Regions from separate parts of the Ottowia sp. SB7-C50 genome, predicted to be linked through region 2. Evidence: riboswitches for the same ligand, from Rfam matches in the RefSeq annotation. Region 2 holds a riboswitch; the other holds the start of a gene.

Region 1 (4,412 bases), 330 kb from region 2:
TGCACGCGGCTGGTGGTGGCACCGCCGATCAACAGCGGAATGTTGCGCTCGCGGAAGTGCGCATCCTTCTGCATCTCGCCAGCCACATGCTGCATTTCTTCCAGGCTGGGCGTGATGAGGCCACTCAGGCCCACGATGTCGGCGCCTTCGTCCTTGGCCTTCTTGAGGATTTCGTGCGCGGGCACCATCACGCCCATGTTCACCACTTCGAAGTTGTTGCACTGCAAGACCACGGTGACGATGTTCTTGCCGATGTCGTGCACGTCGCCCTTCACCGTGGCGATGACGATCTTGCCCTTGGCCTTGACGTCGGCGCCGGCCTGTTCCATGGCCTTCTTCTCGGCCTCGATGTAGGGCAGCAGGTGCGCCACGGCCTGCTTCATCACGCGCGCGCTTTTCACCACCTGCGGCAGGAACATCTTGCCGGCGCCAAACAGGTCGCCCACCACGTTCATGCCGTCCATCAACGGCCCTTCGATCACGTGCAGCGGGCGGCCGCCCTGGGCCACGATCTGCTGGTACGCCTCTTCGGTGTCTTCCACGATGAAGTCCGTGATGCCGTGCACCAGCGAATGCGACAGGCGATCGCCCACGGGCACCGGCTTGTCGGGCGTGCCGCGCCATTCCAGCTTCTTGCTGTCGTCCTTGGCCGCGCCCTTGGCGGATTCGGCGATTTCAAGCAGGCGCTCGGCGGCGTCGGGCCGGCGGTCCAGCACCACGTCTTCCACGCGCTCGCGCAGCGTGGGCTCCAGGTCGTCGTACACGCCCACCATGCCGGCATTGACGATGCCCATGTCCATGCCGGCCTTGATGGCGTGGTACAGAAACACGGTGTGGATCGCCTCGCGCACCGGGTCGTTGCCGCGGAAGCTGAAGCTGACGTTGCTCACACCGCCCGACACCTTGGCGCCCGGCAGGTTCTGCTTGATCCACTGCGTGGCTTCGATGAAATCCACCGCGTAGTGGTTGTGCTCCTCGATGCCGGTGGCAATGGCGAAGATGTTGGGGTCGAAGATGATGTCTTCGGGCGGAAAGCCCACTTCGTCGACCAGCACGCGGTAGGCGCGCTCGCAGATCTCGATCTTGCGCGCAAAGGTATCGGCCTGGCCCTGCTCGTCAAACGCCATCACCACGGCGGCGGCGCCATAGCGCTTGACCAGGCGCGCCTGGCGCTTGAACTCGTCCACGCCCTCTTTCATGCTGATGGAGTTGACGATGCCCTTGCCCTGCAGGCAGCGCAGGCCGGCCTCGATCACGCTCCACTTGCTGCTGTCGACCATCACCGGCACGCGGGCAATGTCGGGCTCGCTGGCCATCAGGTTCAAGAACTTGACCATCGCCGCCTGGCTGTCGAGCATGGCCTCGTCCATGTTCACGTCGACCACCTGGGCGCCGTTTTCGACCTGCTGGCGCGCCACGGCCAGGGCTTCCTCGAACTGGCCGTTCAGGATCATGCGCGCGAACGCCTTGGAGCCGGTGACGTTGGTGCGCTCGCCGACGTTGACGAACAGCGTGTCCTCGGCGATGAGGAGCGGTTCCAGACCCGATAGCTGGAGCGGGGGAGGGACGGTTGGGGTCATGATCTCACCTGAACAGGAAACAGGCGAGCGTCGTTGCGATGCTATGCATAAGATAGCTGACCGGGCAAGCCTGACAAGCGGTGGTGACCGATTTCCTTCAAAAACCGGCGCCGCGTGCTGCAACGCTCCTTGACCCGAAGCCGCAATTTTATCCAGCTGGCCAAGACCTTGCGCGCCAGCCGCGCCCCGGTCGGCCGGCTGAGCCGCATCAGGTCGATTGACAGGCACGCGGCGCTCGGGTAAGGCCGGCACGTGCGGCGGCGGCAGGCGCGTCTTCTTAAAATGCGTACTTTGTCGAAAGAACCGTCATGGCCTGGGCCATGAAAGGCTTTCATTCTTGAGTCCCAGCGGGGTAAAGATGAACCAGCCTTTTGTTTCCTTGTGTCCAGAGATCACCCGAAGCAACGCCCTGACCCTGATCGACTGGCTGGAAGACGAGGACGTGACGCGCTATCTGAGCGACTCGCGCCATGTCTCCCGGTTCATCGAGCAGGTCGTCGGCCGGGTGCAGTTGCCGATTCTTACCCACGTGTTCAACCAGGGCGGCCGATTCTTCATGGCCTATGACCGGCATAACGTGCCGGTGGGCTTTGTGCGTCTGGTCAAGAACGGCACCGACTGCGAAATGGTGCTGGTCATCGGCAACCGCGACACCTGGGGCCGCAGTCTCGGCGCCAGCGCGATCCGCGAAGGCATGAAGCTCGCCTTTTTCGACATGCGGGCCGAAAAGCTCATCGCCAAGATCCACCCCGACAACACGCGGTCGATCAAGGCGTTTCTGCGCAGCGGCTTCGTGCCGGATAGCGAGACGCCTGCGCTCACGTCACTTGCCATGAGCGCGCAGCGCTATCGTCGGCTGCTGCGCGAAGGTCATGCGACGCAGGCGGCCGGCATTTCCATCACCGAGGTCGACAAGGCGCGGCTTTACAGCCTGATCGAGCTGGGCCAATCGGCGGAATACTTTGAGCTGGAGCACGAGATCGAGCGCGCGTTCGTCGTCGATCCAGCGCAAATGGCGCAGGATGTCGTCACCATGAACTCCCGGGTCTTGCTGGCGGTGGACGACCAGCCCATGGAGGTTGCGTTGGTGTATCCGGAAGATGCAGACGACGATGCCGGCAAGCTGTCGGTCGGCTGCGGCATCGGCACCGCGATCCTGGGATACAAGGCGGGCGATGCCTTCAACTGGCGCGTTTCAAACCGAACCCGCGACATCCGCATCAAGCAAGTGCTGTATCAGCCGGAAGCCGCGGGCGACTTCCACTTGTAGCTTCGGGCGCGGCGTTCCGATTCAGAGACGGCCCGCAACCGCGCGCACCAGCGCCTGCGTATTGGCGCGCATCATGTCCACGTACGTGGGCGCGCCGCCGCCGGGCGGCGTGAGCGAATCAGAGAACAAGCGTCCGGCGGGTTTCAGCCCCGTTTCGCGCGCGATCTGCTCGATCAGGCGCGGGTCGGACACGTTTTCGATGAACAGCGCGCGGATGCCGTCGCGCCGAATCTGCCGCACCAGCTGCGCCACGCCCTTGGCCGAGGCCTCGCTCTCGGTGCTGACGCCTTGCGGCGACAGAAACCGCACGTCGTACGCTTGCCCATAGTACGCGTACGCCGCGTGCGACGTGATCACCTTGCGCTCGGCCGGCGCGATCGGCGCCCAGGCGGTGCGAATGTCGGCATCCAGCTTTTTCAGCTCGTCCGTGGTGCGCGCGGCGCCGGCGCGGTAGGCGGCGCAGCCAGCGGCGTCGGCGGCGCAAAGGCCGTCGGCGATGTTCTTCACGTAGAGGATCGCGTTGGGCACGCTTTGCCAGGCGTGCGGATCGGCGTGGCCGTGGTCATGGCCGTGATCCTTGTCGCCTTTGATGGGCTTGATGCCCTGCGTCGCCACGACCTGCGGGCCTTTGTAGCCGGTGCTTTGCAGCAGGCGCGGCATCCAGCCTTCATAGCCCAGCCCGTTGGAGACCACCAGCTGCGCCTGCCCCACCTGGCGCGCGTGCGTCGGCGCGGGCTGGAACACGTGCGCATCGGCGCCGGGGCCCACCAGCGTCTGCACCGCCACGCGCTCGCCGCCCACTTGCCGTACCAAGTCGCCCAGGATGCTGAAAGTGGCCACCACGCGCAGCGGCTCGGCGGCGCGGGCAGGCGCGGGCGCGGCCAACACGCTGGCCAGCGCCCCAGCCAAGGCGACGCGGCGGCGAAACAATACGAACATGACACGCTCCTGAAAACTACTGAATTGATAGCTGCTTGCGCTTGATAGACAAGCGCCGGGGGCCGATTTGACTCAAAGGCGCATCAGGCTTGAAGGTGACGGCGCCGCCGCTGCCCGCCGCGCCACGCCCCGTGGCGACCAACGACCAGCGACACCAGATACGCCGCCCCCAGCCCCAGCACGATGGTCGGGCTGGTCGGCCAATCGGCGTGGTAGCTGATCAGCAGCCCCGCCACGCCCGCCACCAGCGCCAGCGCCGCGGCCAGCGCCATCAGCGCCGGCACGCTGCGCACCCACAGGCGCGCGGTGGCGGCGGGCAGCACCATGATGCCGACGGCCATCAACGTGCCCAGCGCATGAAAACCAGCCACCAGGTTGATCACCAGCAGCCCCAGAAAACCGTAGTGCGCCAGCGGCGACAGGCGGCTCACGCTGCGCAAAAACTGCGGGTCCAGGCATTCGAGCAGCAGCGCGCGGTACATCACGGCCAGCGCCAGCAGCGTGAAGATCGCGATGCCCACCAGCAGGCCAAGCGCGGCGTCGTTCAGCGCCAGCACGGTGCCGAACAGCACATGCAGCAGATCGACGCTGCTGCCGCGCGTGGAGATGATCAGCACGCCCAG
Region 2 (4,412 bases):
ACCGCGCCCAGCAGCATGTTGCCGCCGGCATCGGGCTTGAAGACCTGGATCGCGCCTTCTTCGCCCAGTTGCGCCAGGCCCTGCTGCAGCTGCTTGGTGCGCAGCGGGTTCTTCAGCACCACGGTCATGAACATCTCGGGCGCGAAGAAGGGCAGGCCGGTGAATTGCAGGTTGGCGCCGTCGGTGATGGTGTCGCCCAGTTGCACGCCGCCGTGCGTGGTAAAGCCGATGATGTCGCCGGCAAAGGCCTCGTCGACCGCCTCGCGCCGCTGGCTCAGAAAGGTGACCACGCTGGTCGGCCGCAGCTCTTTGGACGTGCGCTGCACCTTCAGCTTCATGCCGGGCTGGTACTGGCCGCTGGCCACGCGCACAAAGGCGATGCGGTCGCGGTGGTTGGCGTCCATGTTGGCCTGCACCTTGAAGACGACGCCGGCAAACGTGTTGTCCTCGGGCTGGATGACCTGCTCGCGCACCTCCTTGTTGACCACGACGCTGCTGGTGCGCGGGCGCGGCGCGGGCGCCATGTCGACCAGCGCGTCCAGCACTTCCATCACGCCGAAGTTGTTGACGCCCGAGCCGAAGAACACGGGCGTCTGCTTGGCGGCCAGAAAGGCGTCGTGGTCCCACGCGGGCGACGCGCCCACGGCCAGTTCCATGCTTTCCTCGGCGGCGAGAAAGGCGTCGCCAAAGCGGGCGATCAGCTTGTCGCGCTCGGTCAGCGGAATCACCTCGAAATCCTGCGGGCGCTTTTCGCTGCCGGCCTGAAACACCGTCATGGCCCGCGTGCGCAGGTTGATGATGCCGCCGAAGCGCTTGCCCTGGCCCACCGGCCAGGTCATGGGCACGCAGGGCATGCCCAGTTCGCGCTCCACCTCGTCCAGGATGTCGAGCGGGTCGCGCACCTCGCGGTCCATCTTGTTGACGAAGGTGATGATCGGCGTGTCGCGCTGGCGGCAGACTTCGATCAGCCGGCGCGTCTGCGCCTCGACGCCGTTGGCGGCGTCGATCACCATCAGGGCGCTGTCCACGGCCGTCAGCACGCGGTAGGTGTCTTCGGAGAAGTCCTTGTGGCCGGGCGTGTCGAGCAGGTTGATGACGTGGTCGCGGTAGACCATCTGCATCACGCTGGACGCCACCGAGATGCCGCGCTGCTTTTCGATTTCCATCCAGTCGCTGGTGGCGTGGCGGCTGGCCTTGCGCGCCTTCACGCTGCCGGCAATCTGGATCGCGCCGGAAAACAGCAGCAGCTTTTCCGTCAGCGTGGTTTTACCCGCGTCGGGGTGAGAGATGATGGCAAAGGTGCGACGGCGACGCGTCTCGGCGGCGTGGGACAAGGCAGGGGACTCCGAACATCGCCCTCAGGCCCGGGGTGACGGGGCGGGCGTTAACCTTTGAATTATCGCCGGCCAAGAAAGGACCCACCGTTATAATCGCCGTTTTTCCGAGGAGCGTTGCAGCGCCTGCGTTTTGCCAGGCGTGAGGCTCGGAACCCTTCTTGCAACGACGCTCATCCACCGGCCGGGTGCGATGGGCATGTTCACCTTCCCCGTCGTTGCCCGCGCAGGTGGCTCTACACACTCGATCTGGAGAAAGAGCCCGTCATGAACGCCCGCCTGAAAAACCCCGTGGCCGCCGATTCGGCCATTGCCGACATCAACCTCGCGCCCTGGGGCCGCAAGGAAATCGCCATTGCCGAAACCGAGATGCCCGGCCTGATGGCGATCCGCGACGAATTCGCCAAGAAGAAGCCCCTCAAAGGCGCCCGCATCACCGGCAGCCTGCACATGACGATCCAGACCGCGGTGCTGATCGAAACCCTGCAAGCCCTCGGTGCCGACGTGCGCTGGGCGTCGTGCAACATTTTCAGCACGCAAGACCACGCCGCCGCCGCCATTGCCGCCAATGGCACGCCGGTGTTCGCCATCAAGGGCGAGACGCTGACCGACTACTGGGACTACACCCACCGCATCTTCGACTTCGGCAAGAAGGGCAGCAAGGGCGAAGGCCCCAACATGATCCTGGACGACGGCGGCGACGCCACGCTGCTGATGCACCTGGGCCAGCAGGCCGAAACCAACCCCAAGGTGCTGGCCAATCCGAAGAGCGAAGAAGAAAAAATTCTGTTTGCCGCCATCAAGGCCAAGCTCAAGGAAGACCCCACCTGGTACAGCCGCAAGTCGGCCGAGATCATCGGCGTGACCGAAGAAACCACCACCGGCGTGCACCGCCTGAAAGAGATGAGCGCCGCCGGCACCCTGCTGTTCCGCGCCATCAACGTCAACGACAGCGTCACCAAATCGAAGTTCGACAACCTGTACGGCTGCCGTGAATCGCTGGTCGATGGCATCAAGCGCGCCACCGACGTGATGATCGCCGGCAAGGTCGCCGTGGTGTGCGGCTATGGCGACGTGGGCAAAGGCTCGGCGCAGGCGCTGCGTGCGCTGTCGGCCCAGGTGTGGGTGACCGAGATCGACCCCATCTGCGCCCTGCAGGCCGCCATGGAAGGCTACCGCGTGGTGACGATGGAAGAAGCCGCGCCGCTGGCCGACATCTTCGTCACGACCACGGGCAACAAGGACGTCATCACCTACAAGCACATGAAGGCCATGAAGGACCAGGCCATCGTGTGCAACATCGGCCACTTCGACAACGAGATCCAGGTCGCCGAGCTGGAGAAAAACTGCAAGTGGGAAGAAATCAAGCCGCAGGTCGACCACGTGATCTTCAAGGACGGCAAGCGCATCATCCTGCTGGCCAAGGGGCGCCTGGTGAACCTGGGCTGCGCCACCGGCCACCCCAGCTACGTGATGAGCAGCAGCTTCGCCAACCAGACCATCGCGCAGATCGAGCTGTTCACCCACCCCGATGCGTACGACGTCGGCAAGGTCTACGTGCTGCCCAAGCACCTGGATGAAAAGGTGGCCCGCCTGCAACTGGCCAAGCTCAACGCCAAGCTGACCGAGCTGACGCCCGAGCAGGCCAAGTACATCGGCGTGCCCAAGCAGGGGCCGTACAAGCCGGACACGTACCGCTATTGATTAAATAGCTGTTCGCGCTTGACTGGCAAGCGCTGGCGGCCTGTTTGATGCCTATTCCGTGCGTGCCGACCAGTTCCTCGTCGATCGCGGCCTGGCCGCCAGCCGCAGCCAGGCGCAGCGCCTGATTGCGGCCGGTGCGCGCTGGCTGTCGCCCAGCGGCTGGAAGGCGCTCAGCAAGAGCGACGAGCTGCCGCCGCACGCCGAAGTCGAATTGCTCGACGCGGCCGAGGCGCGCTATGTCTCGCGCGGCGGGCTCAAGCTGGAAGGTGCGCTGCGCGAAACGGGGCTCGACGTCGCCGGGCGGCATTGCCTCGACGTCGGCCAGTCCACCGGCGGCTTCACCGACTGCCTGTTGCAGCACGGCGCGGCCAGCGTGACCGGCGTGGACGTGGGCCACGGGCAGCTGCACCCCAGGCTGACGGCCGACGCGCGCGTGCGGGCGCTGCAGGGCGTCAATGCGCGCACGCTGGATGCTTCAAAATTAATAGCTGAGGGCGCTGATTCATCCAGCGCTGCAGGCCTTTTTTGTTCTGAATTCGACATCGCGGTGGCCGATCTGTCCTTCATTTCGCTCACGCTGGTGCTGCCGGCGCTGGCGTCGCTGCTCAAGCCCGGCGGCCACGCGCTGCTGCTGGTCAAGCCGCAGTTCGAGCTGCAAGCGGCCGACATCGGCAAGGGAGGCATCGTGCGCGATGCGGGCCTGTACGCGCAGGTCGAGCAACGCCTGCGCGCCGCCTGCGCCGATGCGGGCCTGGACGTGCGGCAATGGCTGCCCAGTCCTATCGCCGGTGGCGACGGCAACCGCGAATTCTTTTTGTACGCCGTGCGAACGGCGCTTAGCAAATCCTCATCATGAGCGTCAATCTCAGCCTTGAATTCTTCCCCCCCCAAGACGCCCGAAGGCGGCCTGAAGCTGCGCGACGTGCGCGCCAGGCTGTACGCGCTGAAGCCCGAGTTCTGCTCGGTCACCTTCGGCGCTGGCGGCTCCACGCAGGACGGCACGCTGGACACCGTGCGCGAGATCGTCGGCGAAGGCATGCATGGCGTGCCGCACCTGTCGTGCATCGGGCAGACGGCCGAATCGATCCGCGAGCGCCTGGCCACCTACCGCGCGGCGGGCGTGCGCCGCATCGTCGCACTGCGTGGCGACCTGCCCAGCGGCTACGGGCTGGGCGGCAATTTCCGCTACGCGAGCGACCTGGTCGCCTTCATCCGCAGCGAAACGGGCGACCATTTCAAGGTGGCCGTCGCCGCCTACCCCGAGATTCACCCCCAGGCCAAATCGCCCGATGCCGACCTGGACGCCTTTGCCACCAAGGTGCGCGCGGGCGCCAACGTCGGCATCACGCAGTATTTCTTCAACCCGGACGCGTA

The links. A riboswitch is a leader RNA that binds a small molecule or an ion and turns the genes downstream of it on or off. The one in region 2 is predicted to bind S-adenosylhomocysteine.
Region 1: it holds a riboswitch for S-adenosylhomocysteine, as region 2 does, so the genes downstream of both, metH (methionine synthase) here and ahcY (adenosylhomocysteinase) in region 2, are expected to answer to the same signal.

What each region holds. Positions count from the first base shown of each region.
Region 1 is NZ_CP136995.1:3,483,909-3,488,320, forward strand. It holds gene metH (methionine synthase) at 1-1,580, opposite strand, end outside; S-adenosyl-L-homocysteine riboswitch at 1,599-1,717, opposite strand; gene R0D99_RS16665 (bifunctional GNAT family N-acetyltransferase/nucleoside diphosphate kinase regulator) at 1,939-2,850, shown strand; gene R0D99_RS16670 (metal ABC transporter solute-binding protein, Zn/Mn family) at 2,872-3,789, opposite strand; gene R0D99_RS16675 (metal ABC transporter permease) at 3,873-4,412, opposite strand, start outside.
Region 2 is NZ_CP136995.1:3,148,967-3,153,378, reverse strand. It holds gene R0D99_RS15075 (peptide chain release factor 3) at 1-1,334, opposite strand, end outside; S-adenosyl-L-homocysteine riboswitch at 1,438-1,516, shown strand; gene ahcY (adenosylhomocysteinase) at 1,602-3,038, shown strand; gene R0D99_RS15065 (TlyA family RNA methyltransferase) at 3,097-3,894, shown strand; partial or broken gene metF (methylenetetrahydrofolate reductase [NAD(P)H]) at 3,891-4,412, shown strand, end outside.